2 regions of the Serratia sp. KH_031 genome follow, and region 1 is predicted to be linked to the other one. Evidence: predicted binding sites of a transcription regulator. Region 1 holds the regulator's gene; the other holds the start of a gene.
What was found. Region 1 encodes Fur, which represses iron uptake genes when iron is present. Its sites were predicted from a motif close to ATAATAATGAGAACNACTATCAA; they were not measured.

Region 1 (9,608 bases):
AGGCATGACGGCGTGGAGCGACTTCAACGAGGGGAAGATAACGTTGCGCACACATCGCGTCAGCGTTAAACCTGCATCAATGACGCCTGCAGAGGTGAAGGCTGTTCGTGAAAAGCTGAAACTTTCTCAGGCAGTTTTTGCACAGTATCTGCATACCGGCGTCACAACGTTGCAGAACTGGGAACAGGGACTCGCGAAACCCAATAAGCAGGCTGTTTTGTTGCTCAAAATGGTCGAAAAAAACCCTAATACACTGAATGAGCTGGCGGTATTATAGCGCCAGCTCTATATCATGGTCACGGTGATTTCTTGGGGTAACTCAACGCCTGTGCCGTTCGTCATTTTTTGAGTGCGACTTTGGTCGCGCTTTTTTTTATTTTTTGCAGCAACCTCTCATTATTCACATTTCTTTTTTCCCATCAGCAGCAATATTTTTTGTGAGCGCTCTCGTTAAATCACCAGTTATCAGTTTTTTTTATATAAATCATGAATTATACAACCCGTATTTATATATTCGCGATGCGAATTAATGTCATTTAGAGAGCGCTCCCAGTTTTTCTCCTAAGTGTTTGTTTTTATCAAGCTGAAACCTTTCAATCTCCTTTCTATTTTCATGTGTATCTCTAGTTATTCTGATTTTATTGAATTTTTTATTCAAAAGTCATCTATTTGATGGATGTAACAAATTCTCATAGATATGTGCTCTTTGTCATACTTTGACAAATCTTTCTCATTTTTCATTTGATAATTCGCGTCGCGAAAAATAGTCTAGTTGTAGCAATAAGTGCTGTCGGATTTTCTCCCCCAGCAAATTTTTTACCCGATTGGGTTTTATTAGTGGTCGTGCAGGGCAGTGGTGAACACAGGCGGCCGCAACTTTAAAAGTAAAGTCAAAGAGGAATTTCTCATGGGTCACGGTGCGCAGCGTAAAACGCTAGCTCTCGCAGTCGCGGGTGCAATGTTCGGAACAGGGTTTGTAATGGCTCCTGAAGCTAAAGCTGAAGGGTTTATCGACGATTCAACGCTGACCGGCGGCATTTACTACTGGCAACGTGAACGTGACCGTAAAGATTTGAATCCTACCAAGACAATGACTCAGCCTGATGGCACAGAAGTAGTGGTGAAAAACCCTGATTACAATTCTTATACCACCAACTTGTCACACGCCACTGCCAACCTGAACCTAGATTTTAACTCTGGTTATGCTTGGGACATGTTCGGGCTGGATGTTGCCGCATTTACTGCGATTGAAATTGCCGAAGCTAAAGATAGCGGTCACCCAAACGAAATTGCCTTCTCCAGCAGTAACCACGCTTATGATGAAACCTATGCTGGTGACAAGAGCGGCATCAGCCTGTACAAAGCAGCAGGTAAATTCAAATATGGCCCAGTCTGGGCACGTGCGGGTTACATCCAGCCAACGGGGCAAACGTTGATCGCCCCACATTGGAGCTTCATGCCAGGGACTTACCGTGGTGCGGAAGCCGGTGCTAACTTCGATTATGGTGATGCAGGTGCGCTGAGTTTCTCTTACATGTGGACCGATGAATACAAGTCTCCGTGGCATATCGAGATGGATGATTTCCGTCAAAACGATAAAACTACTGGCGTTTCTTACCTGCATTCATTAGGTGCTAAGTATGATTTCAAAAATAACCTGGTGTTGGAAGCCGCATTCGGCCAAGCACAGGGATATGTAAACCAGTATTTTACCAAGGCTTCCTACAAGTTTGACGATGTCATGGGCAACCCGCTGACGACTAGCTATCAGTTCTACGGTACTGAAGATCGTATTAGCGATAGCAGCGATCCAAACAGCATCTATGATGGTCTGGCATGGTTGCAGGCGCTGACCTTCGGTTACACCACCGGCCAATTCAACTGGCGTTTGGAAGGCACCATGGTCAAGGCCGAAGGTAACCAAGGCTACTTCCTGCAACGTATGACACCCACTTACGCTTCCTCCAATGGTCGTTTAGACGTGTGGTGGGATAACCGTTCTGACTTCAACGCCAACGGCGAAAAAGCGGTTTATGCCGGTGTGATGTATGACTTGAGCAAGTGGAACCTGCCGGGTATGGCGGTTGGCGGTTCTTACGTCTATGCCTGGGATGCCAAACCTAGCACCAACCCGATTTACGATCAAAGTCAGCGCTTAAAAGAGAGCGCTTACAGTCTCGACGCGATGTATACCATTCAAGAGGGTCGTGCTAAAGGAACGTTGTTCAAACTGCACTTCACTCAATACGACAACCATTCTGATATCCCAAGCTGGGGCGGTGGTTACGGCAACATCTTCCAGGATGAACGAGACGTCAAATTCATGGTTATCGCACCATTCACTATCTTCTGATGATGTCCCCGGTGGTAACGCCGGGGAAACTTAAAGGATCAAAACAATGAAAAAACTGATGCTGATCGTCGCTGCGGTTGTGGGTTTAAGTGCTTGTGCACAGCCTACCGCACCACCAGAAGATGCCAAATTAAAGCAGGCTTACAGTGCTTGTATTAATACTGCCGAAGGTTCGCCAGAAAAACTGAAATCATGTCAGGCGGTATTGGACGTATTGAAACAAGACGAAAAGAATAAACAGTTTGCCGAGAAAGAAACGGTGCGCGTGATGGATTATCAAAAGTGCATCGATGCCGCACATAGCGGTAATGGCCAAGCGTTTGATGCCGATTGTAAAAAGATCTGGCAAGAAATCCACGCGAGTAATAACTGATTAGGGATGAGGTTGAAGATGAACAAATTTAAGTTAAGCGCGCTTGCCGCGATTACGGCTTCAGTAGGATTGTTCGGTAGTGTGAACGCGATGGCAGGACAAGAAGTTGTCGATCAACTGAGCCAGTTGAAAGTGAACTACAAGATGCTGGACAACCGTGCCGCTGAGAATGGAACCGATTGTGCCAAATTGGGCGCAGACTGGGCATCTTGTAACAAAGTGATGATCACACTGACCAACGAAGGCCAGGAGATCAAAGATAACGATTGGGCGATCTATTTCCACAGTATTCGCCAAATCCTGAAAGTCGATAACGATCAGTTCAAAATCACACATTTGACCGGTGACCTGCACAAACTGGAACCGACCGACAAGTTCACTGGTTTCCCGGCTAACGGCGCGGTTGAAGTACCGATTATCGGTGAATATTGGCAGTTGTTCAGCACCGACTTCTTGCCGCGTTGGTACGTGACCTCTGGCGATGCCAAACCAAAAATCCTATCAAATACTGATACCGATGATGTATTCCAATTCCTGACGCCATTCACTGGCGATCAGTGGAAGCGCACCAAGGATGATAAAAACATCCTGATGACGCCAGAAACTCGCTTCACCAAAAATGAGGCATTGAAAACGCTGCCTGCGGCTTCCCTGCGTGGCCAGATCATTCCAACACCAATGGAAGTGAAGGTTAATCCACAGCAAGATGCCGATTTGAGCAAAGGTGTGGCGTTGGATCTCAGCGCGTTAGTTAAACCGGCTGCCGATGCGATTAGCCAGCGCTTCGAACTGCTCGGCGTGTCTAACAATGCTGCGGGTTACCCGATCAAAACCGAAATTGAACCGAAATCCTTCAAAGGGGATCTGGCGGTACCGGGCGCTTATGAACTGAAAATCGGCAAGAAAGAAGCGGTAGTGACGGGCTTCGATCAGGCTGGCGTGTTCTACGGATTGCAATCCATCTTGTCACTGGTGCCGTCTGATGGTGGGCAGAAAATTGCCGTGCTGACAGCCAACGATGCGCCGCGCTTCCAATACCGTGGTGTCTTCATGGATGTAGGGCGTAACTTCCACTCTAAGGCTGCGGTGTTACGCCTGCTGGATCAGATGGCGGCTTATAAGCTGAACACCTTCCATTTCCACTTGAGTGATGATGAAGGCTGGCGTATTGAAATCCCAGGTTTGCCAGAGCTGACCGAAGTGGGTAGTAAGCGTTGTCACGATCTGAGTGAAACCACGTGTTTGCTGCCGCAATTGGGTTCAGGCCCGAACAGCGACAACAACGGTTCCGGTTTCTTCAGCCGTGACGACTACATCGAAATCGTGAAATATGCGCAAGCGCGTCAGATTGATGTGATCCCTGAAATCGACGTACCGGCTCACGCTCGTGCTGCCGTGGTGTCGATGGAAGCGCGTTATCAGAAACTGCATGCTGCAGGTAATGAAGAAGGTGCGAACGAATTCCGCTTGTTAGATCCGACCGATGATTCCAACACCACATCCGTTCAGTTCTATGAGCGTAAGAGCTACCTGAACCCATGCTTGGATTCTTCTAAGCGCTTTGTCGACAAAGTGATTGGCGAAATTGCCCAGATGCACAAAGAAGCGGGTCAACCGCTGACCACTTGGCATTTCGGTGGTGACGAAGCGAAAAATATTCGCTTTGGTGCGGGTTATACCGACGTGAAGAACCCTGAACCGGGCAAAGGTATCATCGATCAGAGCAAAGAAGATAAGCCTTGGGCCATGTCTCAGGTTTGCCAGAAGATGATCAGCGACGGCAAAATTCAAGATATGGAGCACCTACCAAGCTACTTCGCTGTTGAAGTTAGCAAGTTGGTAAATGCTCACGGCATTGAAAAAATGCAGGCTTGGCAAGATGGTCTGAAAGACGCCAAAGATGCTAAAGCCTTCGCGACTAAGCGTGTCGGCGTGAACTTCTGGGATACCTTGTATTGGGGCGGTTTCGACTCAGCCAACGATTGGGCGAACAAAGGTTACGAAGTCACGATTTCTAACCCGGATTACGTCTACCTCGATTTCCCTTATGAAGTGAACCCGAACGAGAGCGGTTACTACTGGGGCACTCGCTTCAGCGACGAGCAGAAGATCTTTAGCTTCGCGCCAGACAACCTGCCGCAGAACGCCGAAACCTCGGTTGACCGTGACGGCAACCACTTTACCGCTAAGAGCGATAAACCGTGGCCGGGTACATTCGGTCTGTCTGCCCAACTGTGGAGCGAGGTCGTTCGTACCGACAAACAGGCAGAATACATGTACTTCCCTCGTGTTCTGTCGGTGGCAGAGCGTGCATGGCACCGTGCAAGCTGGGAGCAGGATTACAAGGCGGGTCGTGAGTACAAAGGTGGCGAAACGCACTTTGTTGATACCAAAACGTTGGACAGAGATTGGCTGCACTTTGCCAACCTGATGGGACAGCGTGAACTGGCCAAACTGGATAAAGGTGGCGTTAGTTACCGTCTGCCAGTCCCTGGAGCACGTGTTGTGGGCGGTAAACTGGAAGCCAACATTTCATTGCCGGGTCTGGGTATTGAGTACTCAACCGACGGTGGTAAGCAATGGCAACGTTACGATGCCAACGCTAAACCAGCCGTGGCAGGCGATGTACAAATCCGTGCTGTTAGCCCGGATGGCAAGCGTTATAGCCGTGCAGAACCCGTGAAAGTGTAATGACTGAATGCCCACTTGCGTGTCGGCGGGTGGGCAAACAGTAAAGTGAGTGTGAGAGGGTAGTGAGTTAGCTGTAAAGCAGTACCGCGTAGAGAGTGCCGCTGCAATTGTAGTATTTCATGACATGATCTTTCCCCCGGTGCTGCCGGGGATTTTTTTGTCTGTAAATCATAGGTATAAAAAAACCGCCTGTTATCGGCGGTTTCTGCATTCTGGCTTACCCAGAATTATCTTTTATTGTGCAGCGAGTCATCTTCAAGGCAGTCACCTGCTTCACAGTGACCGTACAAATACAGGCTATGATTGGTGAGTTTGATGCCGTGTTGTTTAGCGATATCACGCTGACGGACTTCGATAGATTCGTCGCTGAACTCGATCACTTTGCCGCAGTCTAGGCAAATTAGATGGTCATGGTGATGTTGTTGTGTCAGTTCGAACACGGATTTACCGCCTTCGAAATTATGACGAGTCACGATCCCTGCATCATCGAACTGGTTCAACACACGGTAAACCGTTGCCAAGCCAATTTCTTCACCCATATCTATCAGTTTTTTGTACAGATCTTCCGCACTGACGTGATGGCATTCCGGATCCTGTAGCACTTCCAGGATTTTGAGTCGCGGAAGCGTGACTTTTAAGCCGGCCTTCTTCAGTGCAGTATTGTTGTCAGTCATGCGGATTCTGTCCTGTTACTATGCTAAACAAAGTGAAGGCTAAACAAGTTAGGGCGTTGTCGCCTGTAACATCGGTCGGCACAAGAGTTAATTGCGTCTCATTATAGAACCGGTAGCTATAAATAGAAACCGCCGATTGTTAACAAAGAGTCATTAGCATTTTTTGCATGGTGTGCAGCCAATGCGTTGATGAGCGGGATAAACCGTTGACGCAGTCTACCGTAATGACGTGAGAAGTTACAAATTTGTAGCTTCTATTACTTTAATATCTGCTGCCTATGAAAGCCCTGCATTTCACAGGGCTATGGCGTGATTAACCAATAATGTCAGCGAGGCTCAGCTCTTCAGAAATCTGCTTAACCCAAGCATTCACACGCTCATTGGTCAATTCTGGTTGACGGTCTTCGTCGATCGCCAAACCGAGGAAGTGATTATCATCAGCTAAACCTTTTGAGGCTTCAAAATGGTAGCCTGTGGTTGGCCAGTAACCGACGATCGCGGCACCGCGTGGTTCGATGATGTCACGAATAGTGCCCATCGCATCACAGAAGTATTCAGCGTAGTCTTCTTGGTCACCACAGCCGAACAGTGCAACCAGTTTGCCTTCGAAATCAATTTCTTCCAACGTTGGGAAGAAGTCGTCCCAATCACACTGAGCTTCACCGTAATACCAAGTTGGAATACCGAGCAGCAGGATGTCGAACTTTTCCAGGTCTTCTTTGCTGCTTTTGGCAATGTCGTGAACTTCAGCCACATCTTTGCCCAATTGTTTTTGGATAGTCTTAGCAATGTTTTCGGTATTGCCAGTGTCGCTGCCAAAGAAAATGCCTACGATTGCCATATAGCGTATAACCCTTTAGATTCAATAAATTGTGCCGCGATAAGAGCCTGTAGCCAATGTGCGTCTCTTACCGGTAAATGCGTATCATGCCAGAAATTGGCCCTTGGGTTTTATCACGTTAATGCGATACCAAGGAAAATGGTGTTGATCTGGTGTTGTCCGTAACACCATGCCAAACAAGATTAATGTCCCAGCGGTTCGTCCGCCAGTTGCGCCAGTAACATCTGTTCGATTAACTCGCTGCGGCTGATATTGCGCTGATCCGCCAGTTTGTTTAGGGCGTCCACCGCTTCTGCGTTGATTTTCAGCTCTACACGACGTAAACCGCGCACTTTATCGCGTCGTAGCTGATTACGCTTATTGATTCTAAGCTGCTCATCGCGCGATAACGGGTTGGTTTTCGGGCGCCCCGGACGGCGTTCATCTGCGAACAGATCCAGCGTCGTGCGATCCGTGTTTTCTTTTGCCATAGGTAGCGGTACTGCAAGGGAGTTGAGTCCAGGAATACCGGACGATTAACACAATTCGGGTCAATAAACCCTAACCCAAATTTGCTTCCCAATCTGAACCAGAATGGGGGCAAAAATTATAGCGCGCCATCTTACCTTGCAGGTGCTTAAACAACAATGTTTACGCGCTAAGCTATTATCTTTAGCGCGTTTTTTCATCAGCCGGCTTTGACTCTTCACCAAGAAAGCGATTAATAGCGCGTAATACCGCGTCAGGTTTTTCGGCGTGAACCCAATGTCCAGTCCCCGCGACAACATGAGCTCGAGCCTGTGGAAACTGGCGCGCGATATCGTCACGATATTTATCCTGTACATAAGGCGATAACCCACCGCGAATAAATAGGATCGGATGCGGCCAAGCGGGCACGCCCGGCCAGCCGATGATGTTTTCATATTGTTCGATCAGCACGGGTAAATTGAAACGCCACTCGCCATTGTGGAAAGATTTCAACAGGAACTGGATCACACCTTCTTCGTCCAGATACTCACGCATCAACTGTGCTGCGGCTTGGCGTTGAGTGATCCCTTGCGCCAAGACGGCTTGCAATGCGGTAAAGATTTTGTCGTGGCGACGTGTGTTATACGCTACTGGCGCAATATCGATGGCGACCAGTTTCTCAATCCGTTCCGGTGCAATGGCAGTCAGTGCCATTGCCGCCTTGCCTCCCATCGAATGACCGATAACAATGGCTTTCTCAATCGCCAAATCATCGAGCAACCGGAGTAAATCCTGCGCCATTGCGGGGTAAGTCATCACCGGATCGCGTGGCGATAAACCGTGGTTACGCAGATCGACCTTGATTACCGCGTGATGCTGGTTAAGGGAGCGAGCCAGCACGCCAAGGTTATCCAAATTACCAAACAGGCCGTGGATCAAAACGATAGGTAGGTTCTCGGTTTCTGCTGGCAGTAATTGATAATGTAATTTCATCGTGAACTTCATGACGTAGAGACATTTAGTTAGGGTATCATGATCGCATTAGATCGATCTGCCCAATGATTACCGTAGATTTTTCATGGTAAGGTGCTGATCAAATGACGCCGCTTATAGGTATTAGTCTGCTTTTACCTTTTGGGAAAACGATGTAGTGTTCGCCCTTACGCTTTAACCTTATAATCCCATGACTTGAGCGCCAGAGTTGGTCTCAGGTTTTAAGTAGAAAAAACGTACTGGATCAAGATGAAAACTATCGAAGTTGACGAAGAGCTTTACCGTTATATTGCCAGCCACACGCAACATATTGGAGAAAGCGCGTCTGATATTTTACGGCGTATGTTGAAATTTACCGCAGGGCAGCCAGTGCGAGCGATTTCCGCAGTGGGTGTTCAAGCGACTGAGCAGGAAAAGGCGATTGCAACTCAGCGTCCACGCGATCGTGTACGTGCAGTTCGTGAACTGCTGCTGTCGGACGAATACGCCGAGCAGAACAAAGTCGTCAATCGTTTTATGCTAGTGCTTTCAACGTTATATACCCTTGACGCTGCAAGTTTTGCCGCTGCAACTGACGCGCTGCATGGCCGTACCCGCACCTATTTCGCTGGCGATCAGCAGACTTTGCTAGCAAGTGGGGCGCACACCAAACCAAAACATGTTCCAGGTACCCCTTACTGGGTGATTACCAATACCAACACTGGCCGCAAACGCACCATGATCGAAAACATCATGCAAGCGATGCAGTTCCCTGCGGAGCTGATCGAGAAAGTTTGCGGAACACTCTAATTTAGCGAACACCCCGTCACTGCGGTCGTGGGCGATACCGTACTCGGCCGCCAGACAGGGACTAGGGAGAGATGTCGATGGCGAATAACCCACGTGCCGGGCAGCCAGCCCAGCAAAGCGATTTGATTAACGTTGCCCAATTAACGTCGCAGTATTATGTACTGCAACCAGAGGTGGGTAACGCGGCTCATGCGGTGAAGTTTGGTACCTCGGGTCACCGTGGCAGCGCGTTGCGCCAAAGCTTTAACGAAGCGCACATTCTGGCGATTGCTCAGGCGATTGCTGAAGTTCGTCAGCAGCAGGGGACAACCGGACCTTGCTATGTGGGTAAAGATACTCATGCACTGTCCGAACCGGCTTTTATTTCTGTGCTGGAAGTGTTGACCGCTAACGGTGTGGATGTCGTGGTACAGGAAAACAACGGTTTCACGCCGACGCCAGCGGTTT
Region 2 (9,608 bases), 960 kb from region 1:
ACCGGTAAGCCTGCCGTTGACGGGCAGTGGAGAGTACCACTGGGAGTTGGAACTGGAAGAGGGCAGCCAACAATATGCTAGCCAACAACAGGGACGCGCCAGCGCCGGTAAAACCCTCACTTTGCCCGGTAAGCTGCCGTTGGGTTATCACCAACTGACGTTGACGCAGGGTCAACAGCAATGGGGCTGTCGCCTGATCGTCGCCCCTAAACGTTGCTACGAACCAGAGGCTCTACTCACCGGTCAAAAACTGTGGGGAGCCTGTGTGCAGCTTTATACGCTGCGCTCCAACCGTAATTGGGGCATCGGCGATTTTGGCGATCTGCGGAATATGGTGATGGAAATTGCGGAGCGCGGTGGAGCCTTTATTGGCCTCAATCCGATTCACTCGCTGTACCCAGCCAACCCGGAAAGTGCTAGCCCGTATAGCCCGTCGTCGCGCCGTTGGTTGAACGTGCTGTATATCGATGTCACTGGAGTTGAGGATTTCCATCTTAGCAAGGCGGCGCAAAAGTGGTGGAACAAAACTACGACGCAAAAACAGCTCGCTCAAGCTCGACAAAATGATTGGGTAGATTACAGCGCCGTCACTGGTTTGAAATTAGAAGCGTTGAAGCTGACATTTCCACAGTTTCAGGTGCGTAGCAGTGGCGATTCAATGCGGCGTGCCTTCGATGCGTTTGTCCTTGCTGGAGGCAGTAGTCTGTACCAGCAGGCAGCGTTCGATGCGTTACATGCGCATTTGGCGGCGCAAGACAGCAGCCAGTGGGGATGGCCTGCGTGGCCGCAAGAATATCAGCATGGCGATAACGCGGCTGTAGCGCAGTTTTGCCAGCAACATCAGGACGAGGTGACGTTCTACCTTTGGCTGCAATGGCTGGCCGCGAATCAATTCGAAGAGTGTTTCTTGCAGAGCCAGCAGCAGAAAATGCCGATTGGTTTGTATCGCGATTTGGCGGTCGGTGTGGCGGAAGGGGGGGCCGAGACTTGGTGCGATCGTGAGTTATATTGCCTACAAGCTTCGGTTGGTGCGCCGCCGGATATCCTCGGCCCACTAGGCCAAAACTGGGGATTACCGCCGATGAACCCGCATGTGATGGCGGAACGGGGTTATCAACCGTTCATCGATCTGCTACGTGCCAATATGACCAGTTGCGGTGCGTTGCGGATCGATCACGTGATGGCGTTGCTGCGTCTGTGGTGGATACCTTACGGTGAAACGGCCGATAACGGGGCCTATGTAAAATACCCGGTGGATGACCTTCTTGCGGTATTGGCTCTGGAAAGCCAGCGTCATCGCTGCATGGTGATCGGTGAAGATCTTGGGACGGTACCGGTGGAGATCGTCGGCAAACTGCGCGATAGCGGAGTTTATTCCTACAAAGTTCTGTACTTTGAACGTGATAGCGACAATCAATTCCGCGCCCCGCAGGCTTACCCGGTGCAAGCGATGGCGACCATCACTACGCACGATTTACCTACGCTGCGCGGGTATTGGGAGAGCGGCGATCTGACGCTTGGCAAGCAGTTGGGGTTGTACCCGGATGAGGCGATCTTGAAAGAGCTGTTTACCGATCGCGAACGTGCAAAGCAGGGATTGTTGGATGGTTTACATCGTTACGACTGCGTACCAGAGAAAGTGGGCAAGAAAGCGGCGTTGCTGACGATGAACCCAATCTTGAATCGTGGCCTGCAACGTTATGTTGCCGATAGCGCTAGCGCCTTGCTTGGCCTGCAACCAGAGGATTGGTTGGATATGAACCAACCGGTGAATATTCCCGGTACCAGCGATCAATATCCTAACTGGCGGCGCAAATTGAGTACCAAGCTGGAGGATATGTTCGCCGATCAGCAGGTTAACCGGTTATTGAAGGATTTGGATCAACGGCGCAGGAAGGTATCGGTGGGTTAAAACAGCAGGGCCAGTGTAAAAACTGGCCCTGTGGTAAATCACTGACTTTTTAAAAATCAATAATATGAATGCTCGCCGCGCTGGTGTTCTGTCAGATCGCGTACGCCTTTCAGTTCTGGGAACTTGACGAGTAGCTGTTTCTCAATACCGTCTTTTAGCGTAACATCAATCATTGAACAACCGTTACAGCCACCGCCGAATTGTAGGACGGCGTAACCGTCTTCAGTGATTTCCATCAATGTCACCCGACCGCCGTGACCGGCCAGTTGCGGGTTGACTTGCGATTGCAATTCGTACTCCACACGTTCCATCAACGGGGCATCATCATCCACTTTACGCATTTTGGCGTTGGGTGCTTTCAGCGTCAGTTGTGAACCCAGTTGATCGGTCACGAAGTCGATCTCGGCGTCTTCCAGATACGGCTTGCTCAGTTCATCAATGTAGGCGGACAGTTTCTCAAACTCCAGTTTGGTATCTGTCGCTTCCACCGCGTCTGGCGGGCAATAAGAAACACCGCATTCTGCGGTCGGAGTACCCGGATTAATCACGAATACGCGGATTTGGGTGCCTTCCTCTTGGTTTGCCAATAGTTTGACAAAGTGTTCCTGTGCAGCATCTGTTATACGAATCATAGCATTAGCTCAATAGTTGACTTCTATAGTAGGTTATAATACGCCCATTGCCGTGGCACTACAACGTGCGGCAAACGCACCAGATTTGTAACGATGCGACACCTTGCGCCTGCAACAGTTTAGCGATTTCCGCCACCGTACTACCAGTGGTAACGACATCATCTAGCAAGACGACGTGTTGCCCGGCGAAATTCTCGTCACAGCGAAAAGCACCACGCAGATTACGCCGTCGTAAGCGGGCAACCAGTCGTTGTTGCGGTGCCGTGGCGCGTATACGGCGTAAAGCCGCTGGCCGATATTCGCAATCTAACCAATGCGCTAGTGGCCGCGCCAACAGATCGCTTTGGTTGTAGCCGCGTTGCCAGCAACGTTGATTCTGTAAGGGTACGGCTAAAATCACATCGGGTCTGTTCAGATATTGCTCTCGGCGGATTTGTAGCCAGTTGAGTAATAGCAGACGTGCCAAAGTTCCTGCTAACTCTGGTGAGCGGTGAAACTTGAATTTTTTGATTAACTGACTGATTGGCGGGCAATAGTCGGTAGCAAAGATCAACCGTTGCCAAGGGCGTGGATGCTGTAAACAGCGTCCACAAGGATGCAATGGATCGCCAGAAGGTAAGCCGCAACAAGGGCAGCAGAGCGGTTTTTGGGGCAGATGGCGTAGGCAGTAGCTGCATATACCCTGAGTGGCGAGCTGTAATGGTTGTTGGCATAGCCAACAGCGGCTGCGGATTGATAGCATAGTCGTCCTCCGTGACGGACTGAAACAAGGACAATAACTGATGACTGCGTTGTATTGGCAAACAATAGGTGAAGGCGATCGCGATCTTGTGCTGTTGCATGGATGGGGGCTGAATGCCGAGGTGTGGGGTTGCATGTTAACGCGATTGTCGCCGCATTTTCGCCTGCATCTGGTCGATCTGCCGGGCTATGGCCGCAGTCAGGGTTTTGGTGCTATGTCGCTGGAGCAGATGGCGGAAACGGTATTGGCTGTTGCGCCGGAGCAAGCTTGGTGGTTAGGTTGGTCGCTTGGTGGATTGATAGCCAGTCAGATTGCATTGACTCACCCACAGCGGGTGAATGGCTTGATTAGCGTGGCGACCTCCCCGTGTTTTGCTGAGCAGGATGCATGGCCGGGTATTCGCCCTGATGTGTTGGCAGGTTTCCAACACCAATTGAGTGTTGATTTCCAGCGTACCGTGGAGCGTTTTTTGGCGTTGCAGACGCTGGGGACTGAAAGTGCTCGTCAGGATGCACGCTTATTGAAATCGGTGGTGTTGAACCAACCGATGCCAAGTGCTGAAGTTTTGAATGGCGGATTGGAAATTCTGCGTACCGCCGATTTACGCCAGCCGATGGCGGCTCTCACGCTGCCACATTTGCGGATTTATGGTTATCTCGACGGGCTGGTTCCGCGCAAAGTGGCACCGTTATTGGATGAAGCGTGGCCGCAATCACCTGCGGTGGTGATGCCGAAAGCTGCCCATGCGCCGTTTGTTTCCCACCCCGATGAATTCGCCAGTACGGTGCACGAATTTATTGTGGCACGTTGATGTGGCGAGACGTGCTAACCGCACAAAAGAGCGCGAAATGTAAACGGTATCGGAGAATAAATAGAGTATCTGCCGAATACGGTTAATGGCGGATAGTTAATTATAAATTCCATATTAGAGGGACGTTTTATGAAATCATTGAAGATGGTTGTTGCAGCTCTGGTGGTCGGTTCTATGTCTTTTGGTGCAATGGCTGCGACGCTGTTGACTAAAGAAGATGTGGCAAAGGACCCGACCAAATATGAAAGCCTAGGTACCGTAACGGTAACCGGTGAAGAAGCGCCGATGGATGTCAAAGATGCATTGGCTAAAAAGGCGGATGAGAAGGGTGCTCAGTACTACGTGATTATCGCGGGTCGTGAACACGGTAAATTCAGCGCGATGGCTGAAATTTACAAAGACAAGAAGTAACCTCGATTAAGTGAGGGCGCAGTGTTCATTGAAGCTGCGCCCTCTTTATCAATTCTCAGTCAGTATTTTTCAAGCGGTAAACCACGGTACTGCTGCACCCTTGACCTTCCGGGCAACTCTTACAACTGCCACTCAAGCAATCGCTATTATCCTGTTCGATACGCTCGACTTTACCCATTGCGGTTAAGCGCTCCAGCATGGCCTCGACCAGCGACAGCGGGGTTGCTAACTGCCGGCTGAGTTGCTGCGCTTGCACGTTACCGTGCAGCGCCACAGCATCGCGGATTTGTAGCAGGCTAGCCATCAGTGACAATCACCCTGCGGGCCCTTGCAGCAACTGGCGGGTGTCGCATTACTCAGACGTACCGTTACGCGGCTGCGGGCTTTGCGCAGACCAAACAAGATCAACGCGTTGACGATTAATACCGCAAGAATGGCGACCAAACTGTATTGCGGATGCTGCTGGAAGGTCGCCACCTGATAAAACAGGGTCGCCAGCGAGTAGGCCAAATTCAATCCCCACAGGATGGAGAACGTCATCCAACCGCGGCTGGACTCACGGGCAATGGCTCCCATCACTGACACGCAAGGCACATACAACAACACGAAGATCAGGTAGCTGTAGGCGGAGATCGACGTACCGAACTTGGTGCTCATGGTGCCCATGGAACTGGAGCCCATTTCACCGTCGCCTTTGCTGGCTTCAATGGGGTTAGACAGCACGCTCAGGCTGAAGGTGTCTTTCAAGCCCTGCCAGGTTTCCTGCACTGCGCCACCCAATTCATCTAACAGATTGAAGTTAGCCGCGTCGAACTGTTCGTTGGTAATGTGTTCGGCGGTATACAGGGTGTTCAACGTACCGACCACCACTTCTTTCGCCATTGCACCGGTCACCAAGCCAACGGTGGCCTGCCAGTTATCCGGCTGTACGCCCATCGGTTTCAGCAGCGGGGTGAGTACTTTAGACACCGAAGCCAGCGCCGAATCGTTGATATTGCCGACCGGTTTGCCGCTGAACGAGAAGCTGTTCAGGCCACCAATAAAAATACTGACGATGATGATGACTTTACCGGCGCGCAGCACAAAACCTTTCAGGCGTTGCCAAGTTTGCAGCAGTAGGCTTTTCAGATGGGGAACGTGGTAGACCGGAAGCTCCATCACAAACGGTGAGGCTTCGCCACGCATGATGGTGTATTTCAGCACCAACCCGGTGAGAATGGCGACCACAATCCCCAGAATATAGAGCGAGAACACCACGCCTGCGCCATCTTGCCCGAAGAAGGCGGCGGCGAAGACCGCAAAGATTGCCAAGCGTGCACCGCAGGACATAAACGGTGCCATCATGATGGTGATCAGGCGTTCACGCTGGGCGTCTAGGGTACGAGCGCCCATCACGGAGGGCACGTTACAACCAAAGCCGACGATCAACGGCACAAAGGATTTACCCGGTAGACCCAGCGCTTGCATGAGGCGATCCATCACGAATGCGGCACGCGCCATGTAGCCGGAGTCTTCTAGGAATGATAGGAACAGATACATCATGCCTATCTGTGGTACCAGCGGCAGCACGGTGTTGATCCCGCCGCCAACTCCTTGTGCCAAGAATACCGTCAACCATTCCGGGAAATGCAGGGTGTAACCCAGCCATTGAATGCCTTGGATGAAAATAGCGGCCGAGCCAAGATCGAAGATCGGTTGCAATGCGCCGCCGATGTTGATCGCCAAGACGAACATCACGTACATCACCAGCAAGAAAATCGGTACGCCCAGCCAGCGGTTCAAAATTACTTTATCCAGTATCTCGGTCAGGCGGTTGGGCATTGCCTGCTGTGAGTTACTGACTGCGTCGCACAGCGTTGAAATTGACTGGTAACGCGCATCGGCGATCACCAATGCGGGATCTTCCTGCTGCTGTTGTTGCAGTGCCAGCTTAGTTTCGGGCAGTAAGGCGACGGCGTTTCCTGCCATCGAATGGCTATAGATATCACCTTCCAGCATTTGCACCGCGATCCAGCGGCGTTGCGCTTCCGGCAGGCTTTGCGGCATGGCTGCGCTGAGTTTGTCGACTTCTTGCAGTAATAGAGGAGGGTAATTGACCAGTGTTTTCAGTTGGTTGAACTGGTGGGTGTCGATCATCTGCTTCAACACGCCAATGCCATCGGCTTTGGTCGAAATCATCGGTACTACCGGGCAACCCAAACGGTCCGACAATGCAGCAATGTCGATCGCAATATGCTGGCTCTTCGCGATGTCCAACATATTCAACACCACGATGCATGGAACGCCTAGCTCCAGCAGTTGCAGCGTTAGATAGAGGTTGCGCTCCAGATTCGATGCATCGACCACGTTGATCAGCAAATCAGCATCACCACTTAAGATGTAGTGGCAGGCGATTTGCTCATCGAGCGAAGTTTGCTCAGAAATAGTGGTGAGTGAGTAGGTGCCGGGTAAATCGACCAGTGTGACCTGCGCCTGTGGCGTAGCAAAATGGCCTTCTTTGCGCTCGACAGTGACCCCAGCCCAGTTGCCGACCCGCTGACGGGCGCCGGTCAACTGATTAAATAGCGTGGTTTTTCCTGAGTTCGGATTACCAATTAAGCCGATGGTGAGTTTTTTCATAATCCAACATGATGTCTGTAAATTGAACTCAAGCCGGGCAAAGGGAGCGCGGCCAAAAACTGGGCGGCGTCGTTAGGATTGGCCGTCGAGCAGGATAAGATCCAAATCTTTTTTGCGTAGCACCAAGCTCACGCGACGGGTTTTGATTTCGACCGGATCGCCCAAAGGCGCAATACGTATCACTTCAAATGACGAACCTGGCAACATGCCGAGCGACAATAATTTCTGGCGATAAGCCGGGCTGATTTCCGTGGAGAAACCGGCGATTTTATAAGTCTGTTTTGGCAGAAGAGGCATATAACCTTCTTTAATCATGCTCGGCGTTCCTGGGGGAACGTCAGGGGACGGCATACCGAAATGGTTTATCACTTGGCGTGAGATGCTGAATACACGAGATAATACTAGTGAGAATAATTATCGTATTCAATACCGAAAGCAAGGATATTAGTAAGCAATCGTTAGTAGGTTCACATTTGCTCATCTCGTCGCAAATTTGTACTCTTTTTAGCACCAAGCCAGACGGTCTGCAAATGCGAATATCATGTTAAAACAGTTGCATAATTGTAGCTATTTCTCTGTGTCTGCGAAATGTCGCATTGCATTTTGATCCGTTTCATTACTGTCAGGGGAGTTTGTCGCTGAGAGATAAAGTTAAATGCGAGCGGTAACTATTTGTGTTTCGACGAGAAATGATCGGCAACGTTATTCTGTATTACGCATCGAGCTAATTAATCGTTTTGATGGGGGCTGCTAAAAAGCATAAGAATCGGAATTTATATATCCGTTGTTGCGGGAACAAAATAAGACATTCTATTGATGGATATCAAAAAATGCAGGGCGAAATTATCCGCCCTGCAGAGTGAGATTAGTTCTTTTTACCGAATGCCGCGGCCAGTGCATCACCCATCGCACTGTTGCTGTTACCCGCAGGGGTATTATTGCGTGGTTTGGCTTTGTTGGCCGCTGGGCGTGAGGTGTTATCGCGCGCTGGCGCGTTATTACTCCCGCCGCGACGTGGGGAGCCTTCGCCCGGTTGCTCATCCAAACGCATACTCAGTGCGATACGCTTACGTTGCAGATCCACTTCCATCACTTTCACTTTGACGATGTCACCGGCTTTGACCACGGTATGCGGATTTTCCACAAACTTGTCAGCCAGTGAAGAGATGTGCACCAGGCCATCTTGATGTACGCCAATATCGACGAAAGCACCGAAGTTAGTGACGTTAGTGACTGAACCTTCCAAGATCATACCAATTTGCAGATCGTTGAGGGTTTCGACGCCATCGGCAAATGTCGCGGTCTTGAATTCTGGACGAGGATCGCGCCCCGGTTTTTCCAGCTCTTTCAGGATGTCCGTTACCGTCGGTACGCCGAATTTGTCATCGGTGAAATCGCTGGCTTTCAGGTTGCGTACGGTACTTGGGTTGCCCATCAGATCTTGCAATGCCTGCTCGGTCGCCGCCAGAATCCGCTCGACTACGGGGTAGGCTTCCGGGTGAACGGTGGAAGCATCCAGTGGGTTATTACCGTGGTTGATACGCAGGAAGCCCGCACATTGTTCAAAGGCTTTTGGCCCTAAACGGCTGACTTTCAGTAACTGATCACGGTTATCGAAGCGACCATTCTCATCACGCCAAGTGACGATGTTCTGCGCCATCATGCGAGTCAAACCGGCCACGCGAGTCAATAATGGCACCGAAGCAGTATTCAGATCAACGCCGACGGCGTTCACGCAGTCTTCCACCACGGAATCCAGCTTCTTCGCTAATTGGCTCTGGCTGACGTCGTGCTGATACTGACCGACACCGATGGATTTAGGATCGATCTTCACCAGCTCTGCCAGCGGATCTTGCAGACGGCGGGCGATAGACACCGCACCGCGCAGGGAAACATCCAGATTCGGGAATTCCAACGCTGCCAGTTCAGAGGCCGAGTAGACCGATGCACCGGCTTCACTGACGATCACTTTCTGCGCTTTAACTTCGGGGAACTGCTGTTGCAGATCGGCAAAGAAGCGTTCGGTCTCACGTGAGGCGGTACCGTTGCCGATGGCAACCAGTTCCACGTGGTATTTTTTGCACAGAGCGGCAACGGCAACTGCTGCTTTGGCTGCCTGCCCGGTATGTGGATAGACGGTATCGGTGGCGACCAATTTACCGGTGGCATCAACTACCGCCACTTTCACCCCAGTACGTAAGCCTGGGTCCAACCCCATGGTGGCGCGCATCCCGGCGGGAGCCGCCATCAGCAGATCGTGCATATTGCGGGCGAATACGTTGATGGCTTCATCTTCTGCACGTTCGCGTACCGTGCCCATCAATTCGGTTTCTAGATGCAGGAGAACTTTGATACGCCATGTCCAGTTCACCACCGCTTTGCGCCATGCGTCAGCTGGTGCATTGTTTAGGCGCAGATTGAGGTGATTGGTAATAATCACCTCGCCTTGGCTTTCGCGCGGTGCTTCTTCGAACTGTGGGT

Region 2: a site for Fur is predicted at 7,526-7,548, ahead of feoA (ferrous iron transporter A). Genes of this name have one in related genera too.

What each region holds. Positions count from the first base shown of each region.
Region 1 is NZ_CM174496.1:3,522,678-3,532,285, reverse strand. It holds gene AC3ISQ_RS15815 (helix-turn-helix domain-containing protein) at 1-277, shown strand, start outside; gene chiP (chitoporin ChiP) at 908-2,353, shown strand; gene chiQ (ChiQ/YbfN family lipoprotein) at 2,400-2,726, shown strand; gene AC3ISQ_RS15800 (beta-N-acetylhexosaminidase) at 2,745-5,417, shown strand; gene fur (ferric iron uptake transcriptional regulator) at 5,645-6,091, opposite strand; gene fldA (flavodoxin FldA) at 6,405-6,932, opposite strand; gene ybfE (LexA regulated protein) at 7,115-7,402, opposite strand; gene ybfF (esterase) at 7,584-8,384, opposite strand; gene seqA (replication initiation negative regulator SeqA) at 8,622-9,161, shown strand; gene pgm (phosphoglucomutase (alpha-D-glucose-1,6-bisphosphate-dependent)) at 9,239-9,608, shown strand, end outside.
Region 2 is NZ_CM174496.1:4,482,653-4,492,260, reverse strand. It holds gene malQ (4-alpha-glucanotransferase) at 1-1,912, shown strand, start outside; gene nfuA (Fe-S biogenesis protein NfuA) at 1,969-2,544, opposite strand; gene gntX (DNA utilization protein GntX) at 2,603-3,286, opposite strand; gene bioH (pimeloyl-ACP methyl ester esterase BioH) at 3,327-4,097, shown strand; gene AC3ISQ_RS20360 (YdgH/BhsA/McbA-like domain containing protein) at 4,227-4,508, shown strand; gene AC3ISQ_RS20355 (FeoC-like transcriptional regulator) at 4,564-4,812, opposite strand; gene feoB (Fe(2+) transporter permease subunit FeoB) at 4,812-7,127, opposite strand; gene feoA (ferrous iron transporter A) at 7,200-7,424, opposite strand; gene AC3ISQ_RS20340 (Tex family protein) at 7,993-9,608, opposite strand, start outside.